Regions from separate parts of the Priestia sp. MDV22-iso46 genome, predicted to be linked through region 3. Evidence: predicted binding sites of a transcription regulator. Region 3 holds the regulator's gene; each other region holds the start of a gene.
The links. Region 3 encodes Rex, which represses fermentation and respiration genes when NADH is low (regulators of the CRP and FNR family bind a similar motif). Its sites were predicted from a motif close to TTGTGAAATATTTCACAA; they were not measured.
Positions count from the first base shown of each region.

Region 1 (3,284 bases), on a different contig from region 3:
TTGGAGTGAAAACGATACTAGGTGGCTTAGGCTTTGCAAATGATCATGTAAAACAGGAAACGTTACTCGACCTTCCTAATAAGAGTGAGCAATACCTTGAGCATATAAAAAAGTATCCTTTTCTCCATTTAGGTGAGATAAAAGCTGGAGTTGCTCTAGGTGCAGCAGGTGGAGTTAATTTACTAACTAGTCCCGGGGGGTTCTCACAGGTTTATAAAGGAATATCTCAAAGAGATCAAGCAAAACTCCACGGAATTAATTATGTTGTCAAATACACAGAAGCTAATGCTATGAAGACGTATTATCAGGTTTTTGATTCAGGATCTCAGGAAGAAATCTTGCTAGATTATGAACAAATGAAGAAGTTTGTTTATTACTGTGCTAATGCCATTAAAGACAAAGAGGCAAACTTAAATGCACTAAAGCAGTATTTACATAGTGAAATTAACGAAGTCTTCGAAGCTAAGAAGAAAAAATTAAAAATGAAAATATCCAGAGAAGAAGCTTCTCCCCAGTCATTTATGGAAAAGGCAGATAAAGACGAAGCTACTCTCGCTTGGTTTGGACAAAAGCGTGTGGCTGAAAAAGTGACGTTTGACAAAACGTTTGATTCGCTAGACGATAGTGTATTTACCCCTGTTGAAGAGATTATTTCTTCTATTCAAGAGGAAGTTACATACTATCAAAAGTTTCTTGAAGCGTTCTTCCAAAATTTCGAGAAGATGATGGAAGCAGACGAATCGGTAGCTTCAGATATTAAAAGCATGAAAGAAGTAGTAGGGGGGATTTAATTGTTTGATTTTGATTTTACACACACAGGAACAACGAGCGGTAAATATACGTTCCAATTTGATAGTGATGACTTTAAGGACGAGCAGGCAAAAAGGATTAAAGAGTTAATCAAAAAGGATCAAGAAGTAAATGAAAAGCTTTGGCATGCTAAAAGCTATTTAGAAAACCAAACGGGTGAGTTTGCTGATGCTGTTAAAAGTAAATTAGAAGCAGCTGAGCGGGGATATACGCTAAGGGCTCAGCAGTATGATACTGGAGCATTTCAGCATATTATGAGTTTTATGCATTCTGTTAAAGATATGCATAAGAGAGAGTACGAAATTCGATATAAAGAATCAATGGATGAAAGTGAATTAACATAAGGGATACTGCTATTCCTCAGACAGTGGTCTGAGGGATTTTTATATGTTGAACAATTTACATTAAGTCCCGTTTATTTCAAAAGAATAATAAAGGGAGTGTATGACCATGAAAAAACGTACGAAGACCCTTCCCGCAATCATTACAGGGGCAGCTATTTTAATAGGTGGAATATGGATGATAAACGAAAGCCGCTATCCAAATGTCCCAGCTTTTGATGATCACTTTACACGTAAGTTCTTGAACAAAGATAAAAAAGTGGACGATGGGTTTTATGAGTTTAAGTCCAAGACAGGGCAGTATACGATGTGGTTTCCAGAGGAGGACCAGCTGTTGCATGAAAATAATCAACAGTATGTAAGAGACGGTAATTTCTATGAAAGATGGAGGGCTTCGTCTATTAAAAAGTATGAAGGTGAAAACCAAATAAACAATATACAAGCTACATTTTCAGAAGCGAGAAAACAAGAAAACGAAGAATTTAGCGTATCAAGTTTATTAAAGAGACGCTTCAATGTCAGTAAACCGGAAAAGCTAGAAACAGATGAAGTTCGAATCTACTATCAATCAGCTTATATCTATTTTAGAGGGACAGATAAATACGTTATAGATGATAAAAGTAAGCATGCTCCTAATACATATGTAGCATATGTAGCTGATAAAAACTCTAAAAAAGTTATTCAGCTATCTTTTGATAGTATTGGTGAGCGTTCAGATAACTCTGAGCCTATAACAGAAGAGTGGTTTATAAAACTTTGTAAAAGCATCCATTTTAATAAGCCAAACAACGGAGATGTAAGAGGATGAAAAAACATACGAAGACTATTATTCTAGTCATTGTAGGAGCCGCAATTTTAATAGGCGGCATATGGGGCGTAAACGAAAGCCGTTATCCTAACGTTCCAGCTTTTGATGATCACTTTACGCGCAAGTTCTTAAACAAAGATAAAAAAGCAGCTGATGGTTTTTATGAGTTTAAGTCAAAGACAGGACAGTATACGATGTGGTTTCCAGAGGAGTATCAAGTTCTACATAAATACCGCGAGGATTACACTAGAAATGGCGAATCATATGAAAATTGGTCAGCTGCTTATATTAAACCCTACGAAAATGATCAACAAACGTACGCTATCAATGTTAAATTTTCGGAGAACGACACAAAATCAGAATTAATTTATGTAGAGAGTTTATTTAAAGAACAATTAGGCAGTAAAAAACCTAAACAGTTAGAAACCTCTAATACAAGAATTTATTATGATTCTGCCTATACATATTTTCGTGGTACTAACCAACATATAGTACATGACAGTAAAGGAAATCCACCCAACCTTTATGTCGCATATGTAGCAGATAAAAGCTCTGATAAGGTAATCAAATTAATATACGATAGTGTAGGAGAAAATACAGAAACAAATCAAATGGATAGAAAGAAATGGTTTTTGAAAATGCTAAAAAATATTCATTTTAACGAGGGGAAATAGTAGGGGATTTATAGAGAAGAAGAGATAGCGAGTTAAATGAAGAAAGTTATAAGATTTGCTTTAGCTGTTAGTATATTAGCTGTAGGTATAATGTTTTTTTTGTAATGCTTTATAGGGGCTATTATCGTTAATTTTCCAACGAGCGTCTATTTATCAGTACGAGCAATTTGTCTATGATTACAAACTAACGATAAGAGGTTATTGTGCTAAGTATATGGTAAACGTAAATTTCACATATTAGGTGCTTCTAGGGGTTGATTGGAGGGCAAGGCGAAGACTCCTGCGGGAAAAGCGGAAGTGGTGAGACCCCGCAGGAGCGTAAGCGACGAGGAGGCTCAGCGGCCGCCCGCGGAAAGCGAAGCCATGCACGGAAATCAACCGCGGTGTAACAAGCAGTCCAGCTCCTTTATCCAATTTGTTTGTTTTAGATGAGATTGAGTCCGCTCTTTTTTGAAACATCCTTTACAGCCTGTCTATCAAAAGCATAAAAGTCTCTAAAACACTTCTTTGTTGCTATCATAAGTCCCCAGAAAGTCTCAAAATACCTAAATCGTCTAATGGAATATCTTACTTTTAATGGACAATTATCTGTTTTTAGGATATATTTTTATAAGTTTAGGTTATGGAAGAAATAGTATATTGAAGACGAAA
Region 1 is NZ_JBZVWT010000001.1:1,926,188-1,929,471, reverse strand. It holds gene AC4NPH_RS09820 (DUF6792 domain-containing protein) at 1-791, shown strand, start outside; gene AC4NPH_RS09815 (hypothetical protein) at 792-1,154, shown strand; gene AC4NPH_RS09810 (YvcA-related protein) at 1,261-1,959, shown strand; gene AC4NPH_RS09805 (YvcA-related protein) at 1,956-2,633, shown strand; gene AC4NPH_RS09800 (hypothetical protein) at 2,888-3,022, shown strand.
Region 1: AC4NPH_RS09810 (YvcA-related protein) is a predicted target of Rex. The motif match lies at 1,198-1,215, and genes of this name have one in related genera.

Region 2 (3,284 bases), on a different contig from region 3:
TTCGTTGGAAAAGCTGTAAGCGGAGTCGAACACCGTCTGTCTCTTTTTTATCAGTATGTACCGTCAGCAAACGCAAAGTTTGTGAAAGAAGATATGAATAACTCAGATGAACTATATCAGTTTATAAATAAGCTAGCTCATCATCCAGAGCCTCCAACTGCGCTTATTTGTGCTACGGATTACATTGCTCTGAAAGTGATACACTGTGCGTGGCAAAATGGGCTTCACGTTCCAGCAGATTTGTCTGTTATAGGGTTTGATGATATTACAGAAGCTAGTGAAGCGCATCCTCCACTAACAACTATCCGTCAACCGATGGAAAAAATGGCTGAAAAAGCAGTAAACCTCTTACTTCAGCAAATTCAGGATCAGCAAGAAATAGATCAGATACAGTATAAAATGGCACCTGTATTAGTAGAGCGCGAGACCACAAAACGTATGAATTGATAAGGAATGTATATACTATTCCTGAAAGTGTGAGACAAAAAGTCCACACTTTTTTGCATTAACCATTGCGTCCACTTCCCTCTTTCTTATACACTGTATGCTGTAGGGGAAAAAACCAAGCTTTAATATGTTTGGAGCGATTTGATGACACAACAAAAATTAGATAAATATGAAATTATGGACGTTAGCTTACTAGCAGGTAAAATTATGTTAGAAAGCGGAGCAGAAACGTATCGAGTAGAAGACACAATGATGCGGATTGCAGCGTCTTACGGTATAAAAAAATCCCACAGCTATGTGACGCCAACAGGGATTATGTTTTCACTTGAAACGAAAGAACCGACGAAAACGAAGTTAATTCGTATTTCGGAACGAACGACAGATTTAAAAAAAGTAACCATGGTAAATAGCGTCTCAAGAACAATCAGTCAAGGACACATCTCCTTGGAGGAAGCGTATGAAATGCTACAAGAAATTGAAGCAACGAACGTAGCTTTTCCACTATGGGTTCAACTTGCAGCTGCATCCATTTCTAGCGGATGCTTTTTAATCATGTTTCAAGGTTTATGGTCGGACTTTATTCCAGCTATGTTTTCAGGAGGTCTCGGATTTTTAACCGTGGTGTATTTCCACCGTCTTATTCCGATTCGCTTTTTTGCTGAGTTTACCGCTTCGTTAGTTATTGGACTTTTATCAGCTCTTTTAGTTGCTTCAGGACTAGGCACGCAAATTGATAAAATTATTATTGGATCCGTTATGCCTCTCGTTCCTGGCTTATCCATTACCAATGCAGTGCGAGATTTAATGGCAGGACATTTACTGTCTGGATTATCAAAAGGAGCAGAAGCGTTTCTGACGGCATTCGCTATCGGTGCAGGTATTGCCATTGTATTTACGCTTCTATAGAAGGGAGGCATCATATGCATATCGTAGAGCAGATAATTACAAGTTTTATTGCTTCAGCAGCATTTGGGATCATTTTTAATGTTCCACGTGAATCATTATTAAAAAGTGGCTTTGTCGGAATGATTGGCTGGCTCATTTACTATTTGCTAACGTTCTATGGCGTAGATGAAATTCCAAGCACAGTTGCATCGGCTTTCTTTATTGCTATTATTAGTCAAATTTACGCAAAAATTTACCGAACGCCGATCATTATTTTCACCGTAGCAGGTATTATTCCGCTAGTTCCAGGAGGAACAGCATACGATGCCATGCGTAACTTTGTAGAAAATAACTATAATGAAGCGATTAGTCTTGCAGCGAAAGCTTTTATGATTTCAGGTTCAATTGCCATTGGTATTGTGTTTTCTGAAGTCATCAACCAAATCATTCGTCAATCTAAATTAAATGCCAAAGCAAAATATCGACCGTAGAGAAGCAAGCTCAAATCAGAGCGTGCTTTTTTTATGAAAAAAATAAAGAGATCCTTCACTTTTTTGTCACAAGAAAGTCACGTTTTAGTCTAAAAACGTTCAAAAAATGTACGTGCACAGCTAAAAAAATAGACTATACTATGTAGATAGAAAGAGAGATATTACATATGTATGTGAAACATTGAGCATACCTCTCGAATTATCATGCTCAACGTTTCACAATGTAAGTAAAAGATGCTCAGAAATAAGCAAAGTATCTATGAAATGATGAATGTTCTTATATATGAAAGGAGAAAGAAGATGGATACAGTTATACTATCACGTATTCAATTTGCATCAACGACGCTGTTTCATTTTATCTTTGTACCGCTATCTATCGGTCTTGTCTTTTTAGTAGCGATCATGGAAACGATGTACGTAGTAAAAAAAGATGAACAGTATAAAAAGATGGCAAAGTTTTGGGGGCACTTATTCCTGATTAACTTTGCTGTCGGAGTCGTAACAGGTATTTTACAAGAATTTCAGTTTGGCATGAACTGGTCAGAGTACTCACGGTTTGTAGGAGATGTATTCGGTGCGCCGCTTGCTATTGAAGCACTGCTCGCGTTTTTTATGGAGTCCACTTTCCTCGGACTGTGGATTTTCGGGTGGGATCGTTTGCCTAAATGGCTGCACTGTCTATGTATTTGGCTTGTTAGTCTAGGTACTATTTTTTCAGCGTTCTTTATTTTAACGGCTAATTCTTTTATGCAGCATCCGGTTGGAATGGAGCTGAATAATGGACGTTTAGAAATGAATGACTTCTTTAAATTGTTAACAAACGGTCAGCTGTGGGTTGAATTCCCTCATACCATTTTAGGTTCGTTTGCAACAGGCGCCTTTTTTATCACGGGTGTCAGTGCCATTATGCTCTTGAAGAAAAAACATGTGGCTTTTGCCAAAAAATCATTCCAAGTTGCCATTATTGTAGGGTTAGTTTCAGGTGTAGGAATTGCGTTATCTGGTCATGAACAGGCTGGATACTTAGTTAAAACACAGCCGATGAAAATGGCGGCAAGTGAAGGATTATGGGAAAACAGCGGGAGTCCAGGCGCTTGGACGGTAACAGCAAATATTCACCCCGATGAAAAGAAAAATACGAGTGAAATCAAAATACCTTATTTATTAAGCTTCTTATCATACGGGAAATTTTCAGGTTCCGTTCCTGGGATGAACGAGCTGCAGGAGCAGTACACGGCGAAATATGGGGCAGGAAATTATATTCCACCCGTTCGGACAACATTTTGGAGTTTCCGCATTATGGCTGGTCTAGGTGGGGTATTATGTGCATTAGGTATTTGGGGCACGTACTTGCTTTCTCGTAAAAAACTTCAAGAAAGCAAACTATTTTTACGTATTATGACGATTGCCATTGCCTTTCCGTTCCTTGGAAGCTCAGCAGGTTGGATTATGACAGAGATT
Region 2 is NZ_JBZVWT010000004.1:305,008-308,291, reverse strand. It holds gene AC4NPH_RS22435 (LacI family DNA-binding transcriptional regulator) at 1-447, shown strand, start outside; gene AC4NPH_RS22430 (threonine/serine exporter family protein) at 592-1,353, shown strand; gene AC4NPH_RS22425 (threonine/serine exporter family protein) at 1,368-1,823, shown strand; gene AC4NPH_RS22420 (cytochrome ubiquinol oxidase subunit I) at 2,124-3,284, shown strand, end outside.
Region 2: AC4NPH_RS22420 (cytochrome ubiquinol oxidase subunit I) is a predicted target of Rex. The motif match lies at 2,028-2,045, and genes of this name have one in related genera.

Region 3 (3,284 bases):
ACGTCTGTTATTGGACCAATTCTAGAAGAGATTATTTTTCGAAAGATTATTTTCGGCTCTCTTCACAAACGATATAATTTTTTTATCTCTGCATTTATTAGTTCCCTTATTTTCGCTGCCGTACACTGGGATTTTAAACATTTGCTCGTGTATACAGCCATGGGATTTGTATTTGCATTCCTTTATGCAAGAACAAAACTAATTATTGTACCCATTATTGCTCACGTGTTGATGAATACAATCGTTATTTTATCTCAAACTATTTTTGCAGATAAAATTATAGAAATGCAAAAGCAAGCAGAACAAATGCAGTTTATTTTTGGAGGCATGTTTTTATGAAGAATATCCCTTTAACACGAGGGTTTATTTATATTATTATGGGGATTTTATTCACCTACCTGGCCATTCAAAATGCTCAGGAAACCGTGTGGAACTTCCCTACGATCTTATTTGCACTCGTAGCCGCATTCGATTTCAGATTTGCGGTTCGCATTTTTATCTTGCACTATAAAATTAAAAAGTTGCAGCAGCAATATAAAAATCAAGATGATTCATCTAAATAAAAAAAACCACTGTTTCAGTGGTTTTTTTACATACTAACATCTTCTCTTTCTTGCTCTGCCCTTGCCTTTAACACTTTGCGATACGAAATGCGGGAAATAATGATGCTGATTTCATACAAAATTAAGAGCGGCACTGTCACCATCATGTGCGAGAGCAATTCCGGTGGTGTAATAAGTGCGGCAATAACTAGCAGTACGAAATAGGCATACTTTCGAATTTGAGATAAAAACATAGGCGTTATAATTCCTAATCGCGTCAAAAACATGACGACGACAGGAAGCTGAAACAACAGGCCAAAAGGCAGTGTGAGCTGCATTAAAAAAGAAAAGTATTCATTAATGCCAATCACTTGGTTTACATTCAGCTCATCAGAAACGCGCGTCATAAAATCGACGACAAATGGAAACAACACAAAATAAGAAAAAGAGACACCGCCGATAAAGAGAAAAATGGAAACAGGAATATATCCAAGCGTTACCTTACGCTCTTTTTCATATAAACCAGGACTAATAAATGCCCAAAGTTGATACAGTGCAACAGGAGCTGCAAGTACACAGCCGATAATAACAGCAAACTGCATATAAATCTTAACTGGATCTGTTAGCCTAAATGCATTCATCGTTAAATTTTTTGCCTCATCAGCATGCTGTAAATAGACAATAACCTTATCCGCTATAAAAAAGCCGCCAATTGTGGCAATGACAAAGAAAAATAAAACAATTAAAATGCGTTTTCGCAGCTCTCCTATATGATCATATATTGACATTTCTTGTTCAGTCATACTATGATCACCCTTTTACTCTTTGTCATCTACTTGACGCTGTTTATCTTTTTCACGATCTTCTGATGCACCGCTAGCGGCATGCTTAAACTCTCTAAGCGTTTGCCCGACTGACCTTCCTAGCTCCGGTAACCGTTTCGGTCCAAAAATAAGCAGTGCTACAATCGCAATAATAATCCAACTGCCTGCTCCAATCCCCATATTCCCACTCTCCTTATTAATTTAGACTTAAGGAAATCGTAACACAGTCCACCTTATTCAACAGGATAATTTTTCAAAAAATAGACAAGCGACTGTAATTCTACAGCAAGATCAATATGATGTAGTCGAATCTCATCCGGTACGTTTAAGCGTGCAGGAGTGAAGTTTAGAATCCCTTTAATTCCGCAGTTCACTAAACGATCGGTAATTTGCTGAGCAACAGTGGCAGGAACGGTTAAAATCGCCACTGAGATATCATCACTCATATAATCTTCCAATTGGTCAAGGTGATAAACCGGCACGTCACCTACTTTTGTACCGACTTTATCTTCTATCACATCAAAAGCGCACTCAATTTTGGTGTTATTATTTTTAATAAAATTATAATTTAAAAAGGCCGTTCCCAGATTCCCCACGCCAATCAGTGCTACTTTCGTTACTTCATCTTGGTCTAACGTTTTACGGAAAAATGTAAGTAAATAATTCACATTGTAGCCGTATCCCTTTTTCCCTAATGCTCCAAAGTAAGAAAAGTCCCGACGAATAGTAGCAGAATCAACTTTCACTGCCTCACTTAACTCTGCTGACGAAACACGCTGTTTACCAGAAGCATGCAAGTTTTTTAAAAAACGATAATAAAGCGGCAATCGTTTAGCCGTTGCTTGTGGTATTTTTAATTGTTCAGTGTTCACGTTGTACCCCCTCAGTTCATGTATGTCATTACTAACATTTTCAAGTCATATTGCATTACCTTTCACAAAGCATCAACCGCTTTGAGGTAGCGCTTCCAATTCTCTCTCTTTTCTCTTGTTTTATATATACTCCGCTTCACACCCCGACGGCTTTTGTCTATCCAGCACTACTTAAAGTCGTTAGCTAGAACGAAGCAATTAGCCCTTCAAAGGATTCGTTTGTTAGTCATGACGGATTTTCTACATCCATCATATATAAGTTCAGAGATGCACTTATCTCTTATTTTAACATAGTATCCTGTATAAAATGTGCACGTAAAATCATTTTATTTCATGAATCAAAACATTCGCTTCACCATTTGTCCTTGTCCCTGTACAAATTACAAACGCTTGTAGGAAGAACTTGTAGTTGAAAATATGTTAAAATACACTATGGATATACTACTAGAGGTGAAAAAATGATTATTCTACAATTGAACGGTATTACAAAATACTATGGGGCAGAACCCATTTTATCGAATATAAAGTTAGAAGTACAATCAAAAGACCGCATTGCCCTAGTGGGACGAAACGGTGCTGGTAAATCAACTTTATTAAAAATTATTGCTGAGCAGCTTTCTTATGACAGCGGAGAAATTATTAAACCTAAAGGTGTTTCCATTGATTATATGGGACAAGATACAGTTCTTGAGTCAACACTCTCCATATGGGAAGAAATGATGACTGTCTTTGCTCCGTTAAAGAAGATGGAAAAAGAATTACGTACGCTTGAAACGAAGATGGGCGATCCAGACATTTTTAATGATTCAGTTCAATACGAAAAACTAACCAAAGAGTACGATCAGCTTCAAGTAACGTTCAAAGATTTAGGCGGCTATCAATATGAAGCGGATACACGATCTATTCTTCACGGTTTCCGTTTTTCAAACTTTGACTATAGCACCCCTATTTCCTCCTTGAGCGGTGGACAAAAAACACGCTTGGCGCTTGCAAAACTGCTTTTAACAAAGCCGGACTTGCTTATTCTCGATGAGCCTACCAACCAC
Region 3 is NZ_JBZVWT010000024.1:4,537-7,820, reverse strand. It holds gene AC4NPH_RS30685 (CPBP family intramembrane glutamic endopeptidase) at 1-339, shown strand, start outside; gene AC4NPH_RS30680 (YdiK family protein) at 336-563, shown strand; gene tatC (twin-arginine translocase subunit TatC) at 590-1,345, opposite strand; gene tatA (twin-arginine translocase TatA/TatE family subunit) at 1,361-1,546, opposite strand; gene AC4NPH_RS30665 (redox-sensing transcriptional repressor Rex) at 1,600-2,238, opposite strand; gene AC4NPH_RS30660 (ABC-F family ATP-binding cassette domain-containing protein) at 2,697-3,284, shown strand, end outside.